DNA from 2 places in the Streptomyces sp. NPDC087787 genome. Region 1 is predicted to be linked to the other one. Evidence: riboswitches for the same ligand, from Rfam matches in the RefSeq annotation. Region 1 holds a riboswitch; the other holds the start of a gene.
The links. A riboswitch is a leader RNA that binds a small molecule or an ion and turns the genes downstream of it on or off. The one in region 1 is predicted to bind S-adenosylmethionine.
Positions count from the first base shown of each region.

Region 2: it holds a riboswitch for S-adenosylmethionine, as region 1 does, so the genes downstream of both, ACIOWN_RS02110 (aminotransferase class V-fold PLP-dependent enzyme) here and thrC (threonine synthase) in region 1, are expected to answer to the same signal.

Region 1 is NZ_JBIUVQ010000009.1:157,106-162,796, reverse strand. It holds gene ACIOWN_RS16790 (trehalose-6-phosphate synthase) at 1-1,075, opposite strand, end outside; gene ACIOWN_RS16785 (glucosyl-3-phosphoglycerate synthase) at 1,159-2,130, opposite strand; SAM riboswitch class I at 2,289-2,458, shown strand; gene thrC (threonine synthase) at 2,477-3,760, shown strand; gene ACIOWN_RS16775 (MoaD/ThiS family protein) at 3,757-4,032, shown strand; gene ACIOWN_RS16770 (cold-shock protein) at 4,463-4,666, shown strand; gene groL (chaperonin GroEL) at 5,097-5,691, shown strand, end outside.
Region 2 is NZ_JBIUVQ010000001.1:451,391-457,081, reverse strand. It holds partial or broken gene ACIOWN_RS02120 (rhomboid family intramembrane serine protease) at 1-662, shown strand, start outside; gene ACIOWN_RS02115 (Lrp/AsnC family transcriptional regulator) at 659-940, shown strand; gene ACIOWN_RS02110 (aminotransferase class V-fold PLP-dependent enzyme) at 1,052-2,437, opposite strand; SAM riboswitch class IV at 2,601-2,717, opposite strand; gene trpD (anthranilate phosphoribosyltransferase) at 2,803-3,867, opposite strand; gene ACIOWN_RS02100 (cytochrome bc complex cytochrome b subunit) at 4,016-5,677, opposite strand; gene ACIOWN_RS02095 (Rieske 2Fe-2S domain-containing protein) at 5,674-5,691, opposite strand, start outside.

The DNA of each region.
Region 1 (5,691 bases):
GGACGGGGGTCCAGCCGGGCGTCCCGTACCGGGCGTTGATCTCCTCGGCCACCCGCCGCACCTGCTCCGTGTACTCCCGGTACACCGCGAGGTCCTGCCGCGAGGGGTAGGCGAACGCCACGTGCACCACCCGCTCGCGCCACTGCGGGCGCTGCTCCAGCAGCTCCCGGTACGCGTGCAGCCCCCGCACGATGTTCTTGGACAGCTCGGTCCGGTCCACCCGCACGATCGTCCGGCGCGGGCCACCGTCCGGTCCGGTGCCGATCTCCTCGCGCAGCGCCGCCATCCGCTCCTCGACGTCGGCCCGGTGCGACCGTTCCCGCAGGAACTCCGCGTCCGCGCCCAGCCCGTGCACCCCGATCCGGGTACCCCCGAGCCCGCCGACGAGCGCGTCGCAGCACCCGGCGAACGCGTCGGCCCACCGCTGGGTGAGGAAGCCCAGCCGGTCCGCGCCCAGCATTCCGCGCAGCACCTGCTCGGCGATGTCGTCGGGGAGGATCCGGAAGTAGTCCGCCGGCGCCCACGGCGTGTGCGAGAAGTGCCCGATGCGCACATCGGGCCGGAAATCGCGCAGCATCCCCGGCACGAGCGTCAGGTGGTAGTCCTGCACCACCACGGCCGCCCCCTCGGCCGCCTCCTCCGCGAGCGCCTCGGCGAAGGCCAGGTTGTAGGCCTCGTAGGACTTCCACAGGCGCCGGAACCCGGCGTCGAAGACCGGCTCCAGCGGGGTCTGGTACAGCATGTGGTGGACGAACCACAGCACCGAGTTGGCGATGCCGTTGTAGGCGTCGGAGAAGACCCGCGCGTCGATGTCGAGCATCCGCACCTGCTGCCCGCCGGTCGCCTCGGACGGCAGCCGGCGCCCGCCCTCGAAGCGGCCCGCCGCCTCCCGGTCGGCGTCGCTCAGCGCGGCGCACACCCACACCACCCCCGCCTCCGGGCCGATCGCGGAGAGCCCGGACACCAGCCCCCCGCCACCGCGCCGGGAGTGGAGTGAGCCGTCCTCGCGCACCTGATACGAAACCGGGCCGCGATTGGACGCGACCAGCACCTCGGCACCGTGCGTAGAAGCCATAAGCCTCAACCTAGCCCGGCCCCGAAACGCTCAAACGTACGGTTCCGCTTCGTAGCCGCCGGAAAGCGGGCGAGGCCGTTGTTTCACGCCACCTGCCGGGCCGCGTACTCCGCGACCTCGGCCATCGGCGGACGCTCCTCGGTGTCCACGGGGTGCGTCCGCGGCTCGAAGCCGTTCTCGCCGCGCTCGAACTGGGTGAGCCTGGGGCGCACGAGATGGCCGCGGGCCAGGCGGAGCTGGGCGGTGCGGTAGATCGCGGCGGCCATCCTGCCGAGCGCCTGCCCGTCCTGGTGCCGGTGCCTGCGCACCCCGACGTCGACCTGCGCGAGCGCGTCCAGGCCCACCAGGTGCAGCGCGTCGACCAGCATGCCCAGCTCGACGCCGTAGCCGACCGGGAAGGGCAGCTGTTCGAGGAGTGAGCGGCGGGCCGCGTACTCGCCGCCGAGCGGCTGCACGAAGCCGGCGAGCTGCGGCCAGTGCATGTTGAGCAGCGGGCGCGCCATCAGCTCGGTGACCCGTCCGCCCTGCCTGGCGGCGGCCGAGGCGGAGGCGTCCCGGCCGGGCACGGTGAAGGGGCGGTCGTACATCGCCTTGACCAGGTCGACGTCGCGTTCGGTGAGCAGCGGGCCCACGATGCCGGTGACGAAGTCGGAGGAGAACTCCCGCAGATCGGCGTCGACGAAGCAGATGACGTCCCCGCGGGTGACGAGCAGGGAGCGCCACAGCACCTCGCCCTTGCCCGGCACCGCGGGCAGGCGCGGCAGGATCTCGTCGCGGCGCACCACCCGGGCGCCCGCGGCGGCGGCCACCTCGAAGGTGCGGTCGGTGGAGCCCGAGTCGACGACGACGATCTCGTCGACGAGCGGCGCCCGCTCCACCAGGTCGCGGCGGATCACCGCGACGATGTCGCCGACCGTCGCCTCCTCGTTCAGCGCGGGCAGCACCACGGAGACCGACTGACCGGTGCGCTGCTTGGCCGCCAGGATCTGGTGCAGCGGCCGGTCGGCGACGGACCAGGAGCGGGTGGCCAGCCAGCGCTCGACTTCTTCCAGCACGGTCAGCGGCTCCTCACTGTCGTCCCGCGACTGTCGTCTCGCGGTGTCGTCTCGCGGTTCGGACGACCGTCTCCGCCGTCCTGGCCTTCCGTTACAGTCTTGAACAACGCGGACGACCATCCCATGCCGGGGGTCGACTCCGCCTCACAACCGAATACAGCTCATCCAGAGGGGCAGAGGGACACGGCCCGATGAAGCCCCGGCAACCCTCCAGCCGGTTCTCGTATCGACCGCTGTGCGCGCACAGCCGATCGTCCTCGCGAGGCTCCCGGCTAGGGAAGGTGCCAAATCCGTCTCACGGCGAGATGCGTCGTGAGGAAGATGAGGAGAAAGGGCCTCGCCTCACATGGCTGTGCAGACCGTTGCAAGCAGCACCGATTCCACCGTGGACCTCGGCCCCGCCGCGGCACTGAGCTGTCGCGAGTGCGGTCACCGCGTCCCTCTCGGCCCGGTCTTCGCCTGCGAGGAGTGTTTCGGCCCGCTGGAGATCGCCTACGACTTCTCGGCCTACGACACCGAGGAGCTGCGCAAGCGGATCGAAGCGGGCCCCGCGAACATCTGGCGCTACGCGCCGCTGCTGCCCGTCCCCGCGGACGTCGCCGGCAAGCCGAACCTGAACCCGGGCTGGACCAAGCTCGTCCAGGCCGACCGCCTCGCCGGTGAACTGGGCGTGACCGGCGGGCTGTACGTGAAGGACGACTCCGGCAACCCGACGCACTCCTTCAAGGACCGCGTGGTCGCCCAGGCGCTGGAGGCGGCCCGCGCCTTCGGCTTCACCACGCTCTCCTGCTCCTCGACCGGCAACCTGGCCGGTGCCGTCGGCGCCGCGGCCGCCCGTGCCGGACTGCGCTCCTGCGTGTTCATCCCGCACGACCTGGAGCAGGGCAAGGTCGTGATGGCCGCGATCTACGGCGGCGAACTCGTCGGCATCGAGGGCAACTACGACGACGTGAACCGCTTCTGCTCCGAGCTGATCGGCGATCCGGCCGGCGAGGGCTGGGGCTTCGTCAACGTCAACCTGCGGCCGTACTACGCCGAGGGCTCCAAGACGCTGGCGTACGAGATCTGCGAGCAGCTCGGCTGGCGGCTGCCGGACCAGATCGTCGTGCCGATCGCCTCGGGCTCCCAGCTCACCAAGGTCGACAAGGGCCTGCGGGAGCTGATCGAACTCGGACTGGTCGAGGACCGGCCGTACAAGATCTTCGGCGCCCAGGCCGAGGGCTGCTCTCCGGTGTCCACCGCCTTCAAGGCCGGCCACGACGTCGTGCGGCCGCAGAAGCCGGACACCATCGCCAAGTCCCTGGCCATCGGCAACCCGGCCGACGGCCCGTACGTCCTGGACATCGCGCGCCGCACCGGAGGCGCGGTGGAGGACGTGACCGACGAGCAGGTCGTCGACGCGATCAGGCTGCTGGCGCGGACCGAGGGCATCTTCGCGGAGACCGCGGGCGGTGTGACGGTCGGCGTGACGAAGAAGCTGGTCGAGAACGGCGTCCTCGACCCGACGAAGACCACCGTCGTCCTCAACACCGGCGACGGGCTGAAGACCCTGGACGCGGTGGCCGGCACCGGCCTGACCGCGACGATCCGTCCGACCCTGGACTCCTTCCGAGAGGCTGGCCTGGCATGAGCGTGACCGTCCGCATCCCCACCATCCTGCGCACCTACACCGGCGGGCGGGCCGAGGTGAGCGCCGAGGGCGCGACCCTGTCCGACGTCATCTCTGACCTGGAGAAGAACCACACGGGCATCGCGGCCCGGGTCCTGGACGACCAGGGCAAGCTGCGCCGCTTCGTCAACGTGTACGTCAACGACGACGACGTCCGGTTCGAGCAGGGCCTTCAGACGGCCACTCCGGACGGCGCGGGCGTCTCGATCATCCCCGCGGTCGCCGGCGGCTGATCATTACCTTCGGTAATTCCGGTCACGCAGAGTTCATCGAGTTGCCCCTTCCGTGAGAGATACGGAGGGGGCAATTCTGTGTGATTGAACGCGGTAGAGTTGGGGAACGCGCCCCCGAACTCGGAATCCGGGGCCATGGAATCCTGCCGTGGGCCCGGTAAGAAGTAGCCAAAGTCTGCGAGCCTTTTGTGGTATTTGCCTTGTTCGTGGGGCCCGAATTGCCCTGAATTCGCGTGAATTCTTCCTATATTCCGGACCGTGTGCGTCCAGATTTCTCGTCCGATTGACCTGTTGCAGAGGGCAGTTGGGCAGATACATTCGGCCGCGGTCGACGCGTTCCGGCGCACGCCCCCGATTCACGGGGGGTGAGGTCTGACCCGGGTCCGCGAAGTGCGGATCTGTGCAAGGGCCAGTAATAGGGGAGTTAGGCATGGCTCAGGGCACCGTCAAGTGGTTCAACGCGGAGAAGGGGTACGGCTTCATCGCGGTCGACGGTGGTGCGGACGTCTTCGTCCACTACAGCGCGATCCAGATGGACGGCTACCGCACGCTGGAAGAGGGCCAGCGGGTCGAGTTCGAGATCTCGCAGGGCCAGAAGGGTCCGCAGGCCGACATGGTCCGCGTCACGGCCTGAATCGCGCGACCACCGCAAGCGACGTTCTTCTTCGGAAGGGCCCGCACCTCCGCTGCCGGGGTGCGGGCCCTTCGCCGTGCCCGCGCCCCGCCCGGGTGTGCCGGCCTCGTGCGCGGCTCCCTCGCCGGGGCCGGCCGCCGGTGTTCGCGCGCGGCTGACTCCCCGCCGACCACCCCGAAGGCGCTTGCGCCCACCCGTCACCCGACCGCCACCCCTCATCGAGCCCGCTTCGCGGGCGCACCTTGCACTCGGAGGGGTCGAGTGCTAATCATTGGCGTTAGCACTCTGAAGGTGAGAGTGACAACGAAGGACCGGGTCGGTGAGGCCACGGGCCAGGTGGGGCAAGGAACCACCTCAGGCCGGGGCCGTCCGTCGCGGGCGCGGGCGCGGTCCGAAGGAATCACCCCCAGTCCTGGAGGGACCACTTCACATGGCCAAGATCATCGCGTTCGACGAGGAGGCGCGGCGAGGCCTCGAGCGCGGCATGAACCAGCTCGCGGACGCCGTCAAGGTGACCCTCGGCCCCAAGGGCCGCAACGTCGTCCTCGAGAAGAAGTGGGGTGCCCCCACGATCACCAACGACGGTGTCTCCATCGCCAAGGAGATCGAGCTCGAGGACCCGTACGAGAAGATCGGCGCCGAGCTGGTCAAGGAAGTCGCCAAGAAGACGGACGACGTCGCCGGTGACGGTACGACCACCGCGACCGTGCTCGCCCAGGCCCTGGTCAAGGAAGGCCTGCGCAACGTCGCCGCCGGTGCCAACCCGATGGCCCTGAAGCGCGGTATCGAGCGCGCCGTCGAGGCCGTCTCCGCCGCCCTGCTCGACCAGGCCAAGGAGGTCGAGACCAAGGAGCAGATCGCCTCCACCGCCTCCATCTCCGCCGCCGACACCCAGATCGGCGAGCTCATCGCCGAGGCCATGGACAAGGTCGGCAAGGAAGGCGTCATCACCGTCGAGGAGTCGCAGACCTTCGGGCTCGAGCTCGAGCTCACCGAGGGCATGCGCTTCGACAAGGGTTACATCT
Region 2 (5,691 bases), on a different contig from region 1:
TCCCTCCTACGGCACCGGGGACGCGCTGCTGCTCGCCCAGCGGGCCTACTTCCGGCGGTGGGGCGTGGTCCCCGCCGACTTGTTCACCGGCTCACCGCGGGCCGCCCTCACTCCCGCGACGGCCCTGTTCGTGCACGGCAGCTGGGTGCACCTGCTCGGCAACATGCTCTTCCTCCACGTCTTCGGGGCGATGACCGAGGAGCGCATGGGCCGCGTCCGGTTCACGCTGTTCTACGTCGGCTGCGGCTACCTGGCCCTGGTGGGCTACGCGGCCGCCAACGCCGCCTCCGGGCAGAGCCTGGTGGGAGCCTCGGGCGCGATCTCGGCGGTCCTCGGGGCGTTTCTCCTTCTGTTCCCCAGCGCCCGGGTGACCAGTCTCTTCCCGTTCCTGTTCTTCCTGCCGCTGCGTTTTCCCGCGTGGGTGGTCCTGCCCTTCTGGGCGGCACTCCAGTGGCTGGCCGCGGGACGCGCCGCCGAGGGACCGCAGGTCGCCTACCTGGCCCATGTGGTGGGCTTCGCCCTGGGCTTCGCCTGCGCGTGGCCCTGGTCCGGCCAGATCAGAGGGCGCGTAGCGCGGCCTTGGAAGGGTGGTGGCGGGAGACGGGAGGGCTAGAGTGAAGCCCGCCCCTGCTCCGGCCCCCGAGGGAGAGAACCAGCCGTGATCACCGCGATCGTCCTCATCAAGACCAGCGTGGACCGGATTCCCGAGATCGCCGAGCAGATCGCCTCACTGGACTCGGTCAGCGAGGTCTTCTCCGTCACCGGCACGTACGACCTGATCGCCATGGTCCGGGTGCGGCAGCACGAGGACCTCGCGGAGGTCATCCCGGGGCGGATCAGCAAGATCCCGGGCGTCGAGGGGACGGACACGCACGTGGCCTTCCGCACGTACTCGCAGCACGACCTGGAGGCGGCGTTCGCCATCGGGCTGGACTCCTGACCAGCGCGAACGCCGGACCACCACAGGCGCCGGACCACCACGGACGCCCGGCGGCTCCGGACGTCCGACCGCCCCGGGCTCCTCACCGCCCGGGGCTCCTGGGCGGGCGGATCACACCGCGGGGACGCAGCGGCCGTCCTCCGTGCGGTACGTCCACTTCGCGCCCTCGCGGACCAGTTCCCGCACCGCGGCCACGAAGCGGTCCACGTGCTCGTCGGGCGTGCCCGCGCCGAAGCTCACCCTGATGGCGTTGAGGGACTTCTCGCCCGGGGCGGCCTCGGGCGCGCCGCACTCGCCCTGGCTCTGCGGATCGCCGCCCAGCAGGGTGCGGACCAGGGGGTGGGCGCAGAAGAGGCCGTCGCGTACGCCGATGCCGTACTCGGCGGAGAGGGCGGCGGCGAAGTGGGAGCTGTTCCAGCCCGCCACGACGAAGGAGACGACGCCGACCCGCGGGGCGTCGTCGCCGAACAGGGACAGGACCCTGACCTCGGGCACCTCGGCCAGACCGGCCCGCACCTTGCGGATCAGGTGCCGCTCACGCGCGACGAGCTCGTCGAATCCGGCCTCGGTCAGCGCCGCGCAGGCCGAGGCGACGGCGTAGGCGCCGATGACGTTCGGGGAGCCGGCCTCGTGGCGGGCGGGCGACTCGTGCCAGCGCACGTCCACGGACCCGTCGGCGCGCCGCGCCACCGTACGGCTCGCGCCGCCGCCCGCGAGGTACGGCTCGGCCTCGCGCAGCCAGTCGGCACGGCCGGCGAGCACACCGGAGCCGAAGGGCGCGTACAGCTTGTGGCCGGAGAAGGCGACCCAGTCGACGTCGAGGTCGCGGACGGACACCGGGTGGTGCGGGGCGAGCTGGGCGGCGTCCAGGACGATCCGGGCGCCGTGCGCGTGGGCGGCGGCGGCCAGTTCCCGTACGGGCCACAGCTCGCCGGTGACGTTGGAGGCGCCGGTGACGCACACCAGGGCCGGGCCGTGGGGGAAGCGGTCGGCGAGGGCCCGCTCCAGGGTCGCCACCGCGTGATCCGGGGTGCGCGGGGCGTCGAGGTACGTCACCCGCGCGTCCCGCCACGGCAGCAGCGAGGCGTGGTGCTCGGTCTCGAAGACGAAGACCTGGCAGTCCGCGGGCAGCGCGCGGGCGAGCAGGTTGAGGGAGTCGGTGGTGGACCGGGTGAACACCACCTGGTCCTCCGCACGGCAGTCCAGGAACTCCGCGACCGTCCCGCGGGCGTTCTCGAACAGGTCGGTGGAGAGCTGGGAGAGGTAGCCGGCGCCGCGGTGGACGCTGCCGTAGTACGGCGCGTACGCGGCGACGTCGTCCCAGACCCGCTGGAGGGCGGGCGCGCTGGCCGCGTAGTCGAGCGCCGCGTAGGTGACCTCCCCGCCGGTGACGAGGGGGACGGTGACGTCGCGGCCCAGGACGGGCAGCGGCTCCGGGATGTCACGGCGAACGGGCTGGTCGGCGGGAACGGCGGACACGGACGTGGACACGGACATGGGTGAACTCCCGTGGAAGCAGGCGGCATCGCCACGCGAGCGGACACGGCTCAAGCGCGGAGAAGGTGAAAAGGGGGGTGCGGAGGCGGGGCTCTACGCCCTAACGCATTCGCTTGCTCACGGAAGGCTCCCTCGTACGACCAGGACCCCTGGTGCTGCGAGGGGTCCGCGCTTGCCGTAGGCCTCGCTGCCTACGACCTGGTCCTCACCCGGGGCACCCCGCCACGGACGGAGGGTTGCCGGACAGCCGGCCGGGGCCACATGGCTGTCACTCATGACCTGGTTCAGCATCCTGCCACACGGTCTTCCACGCGCAAGGCGCAGTCCGGATCGTGGACTGCGCCCTGCGAGGGAAAACGCGGCTATCAGGCGTTGCTGGCGGCCACCCAGCGCTCCAGCGTGCGCTTGGCGGACCCGGAGTCGATCGACTCCGCCGCGCGGTCCATGCCCGCCCGGATCTGCTCGGCGAGGGTGCCCGACCCCGGCTGCAGCGCCACCAGCGCCGCCGCGGAGTTCAGTAGGACGGCGTCCCGTACGGGCCCCTCCTCACCGTCCAGCAGGCGCCGGGCCACCTCGGCGTTGTACGAGGCGTCCCCGCCCCGCAGCGCCTCCACGGGCACCAGCTCGATGCCGACGTCCCGCGGGTCGAAGCGCTCCTGGGTCACCTCCCCGTCCCGGACGATCCAGACCCGTGAGGTGGCGGTCGTGGTGAGCTCGTCGAGGCCGTCGTCGCCCCGGAAGACCAGGGAGGAGTGGCCGCGTTCGGCGAAGACGCCGGCGACGACCGGTGCCATGCGCGGATCCGCGACCCCGACGGCCTGTGCCCGCACCCTGGCCGGGTTGGTCAGCGGGCCGAGCACGTTGAACACCGTGCGGATGGCCAACTGGCCGCGGGCGGCGCCCACGTGGCGCAGCGCCGGATGGAACTTGACCGCGAAGCAGAAGGTGATGCCCGCCTCCTGCGCCACCTCGGCCACCCGCCGCGGCGTCAGCTCCAGATTGACGCCGAGCTTTCCCAGCACGTCCGAGGCCCCGGAGGCGGAGGACGCGGCCCGGTTGCCGTGCTTGACGACACTGGCGCCGGTGCCTGCCACGACGATCGAGGACATGGTGGAGATGTTCACGGTCTTCGCGCCGTCGCCGCCGGTGCCGACGATGTCGACGGTCGCGCCGGGCACCTCGATCACATTGGCGTGCTCGTACATGGTGCGGACCAGGCCGGTGATCTCCTCCACCGTCTCGCCCTTGGCCCGCAGGGCCACCACGAACCCGGCGATCTGCGCGTCGGTCGCCTCGCCGCGCATGATCAGGTCCATCGCCCAGGCGGTCTCGTCGGCGGTGAGGTTCCGGCCCTCCAGCAGGCCGTTCAGCAGGGCGGGCCAGGAGCGGCCCGCCGCGGTGTCGCCTCCAGCGGGGGTCACAGCGTTCATATGCCGCTCCTGGGTCGGTGTCCCGCACTGCGGGGACGCGAGTCTCGAACAGGTCCACCCTATCCAGCCCCGGACACCGCGAAGGGCCCCGTCCGGGGATCGGACGGGGCCCTTCGACCGTGGCGTGGCGACGCTCAGCGGTCAGTGATCAGTGGTGGCCGTGGCCGCTCGTGATCTCCCTGTACTCCTCGACGGTCGGCTTCGGGATCTGGTTGTCCTCGCCGTAGTACGCGTTGCTGAGCTTGGCGCGGAGCTTCTGCGAGCCCTTGATCTTGCGTTCGACACCGTTCTCGTCGACCGCCGGACCGATCTCGGCCGGCTCGTACTGGTCGTGCGCCGTGAGCGTGAAGAGCTGCTCCTGGCTCAGCGGCTCGTGCACCTCGATGAACTCACCGTGCGGCAGGCGCTTGATGATGCCGGTCTCGCGGCCGTGCAGCACCTTGTCCTTGTCGCGGCGCTGGAGGCCGAGGCAGATCCGCTTGGTGGCGACGAACGCGATGACCGGTCCGACGAAGAAGCCGATCCGGACGAACCAGGTGACCGCGTTGATCGACAGGTGGAAGTGCGTGGCCCACAGGTCGTTGCCGCCGCCGACCAGCGTGATCATGTACATCGTGATCCAGGCGACACCGAACGCGGTACGCGTCGGGGCGTTGCGCGGGCGGTCCAGGATGTGGTGCTCGCGCTTGTCGCCGGTGATCCACGACTCGATGAACGGGTAGACCGCCAGCGCGGCCAGCACCAGGCCGAAGAGGACCAGCGGGATGAACACGCCCAGGACGAGCGTGTGGCCCCAGAAGTTGACCTCCCAGCCCGGCATGAAGCGGACCAGACCCTCGGCGAAGCCCATGTACCAGTCGGGCTGGGCGCCGGTGGACACCTGGTCCGGACGGTACGGGCCGATCACCCAGATCGCGTTGATCTCCACGATCGCCGCGATGACCGCGAGGACACCGAAGACCAGGAAGAAGAAGCCGCCGGCCTTGGCCATGTACACCGGCAGCAGCGGCATGCCCACGACGTTCTTGTTGCTCTTGCCGGGACCCGCGAACTGCGTGTGCTTGTGGTAGAAGACCAGGATCAGGTGGGCGACCACCAGGCCCAGCATGATGCCGGGCAGCAGCAGGATGTGGATCGAGTAGAACCGCGCCACGAAGTCGTGGCCGGGGAACTCGCCGCCGAAGAGGAAGTACGAGATGTACGTGCCGACGATCGGCATGGACAGGATCGCGCCCTCGGTGAAGCGGACACCGGTGCCGGAGAGCAGGTCGTCCGGGAGCGAGTAACCGGTGAAACCGGTGAACATGCCCAGGGCGAACAGCAGGAAGCCGAACAGCCAGTTGATCTCACGCGGCTTGCGGAACGCGCCGGTGAAGAACACGCGCATCATGTGCACGAACATGCCGGCGAGGAAGATCAACGCGGCCCAGTGGTGGATCTGCCGGATGAGCAGACCACCGCGCACCTCGAAGGAGATGTGCATGGTCGAGTTGAACGCCTCGGACACCAGCTGACCCTGCAGCGGGACGTACGAGCCGTTGTACACCACCTCGTTCATCGAGGGGTGGAAGAACAGCGTCAGGTACACACCCGTGAGGATGATGATGATGAAGCTGTACAGGCAGACTTCGCCCAACATGAACGACCAGTGGTCGGGGAAGATCTTGCGCATGTTGGCCTTGGCCAGGGAGTAGATCCCCAGCCGGCCGTCGGCCCAGTCGGCGATCCGCTCGCCGGCCGGTGCCTTCCCGCGAGAGCGGCCCGCCGCGCCGGCGGCGGACGGATTCGTGTTGGCTGCTGATGTACTCATCCGCGCTCCCAGAA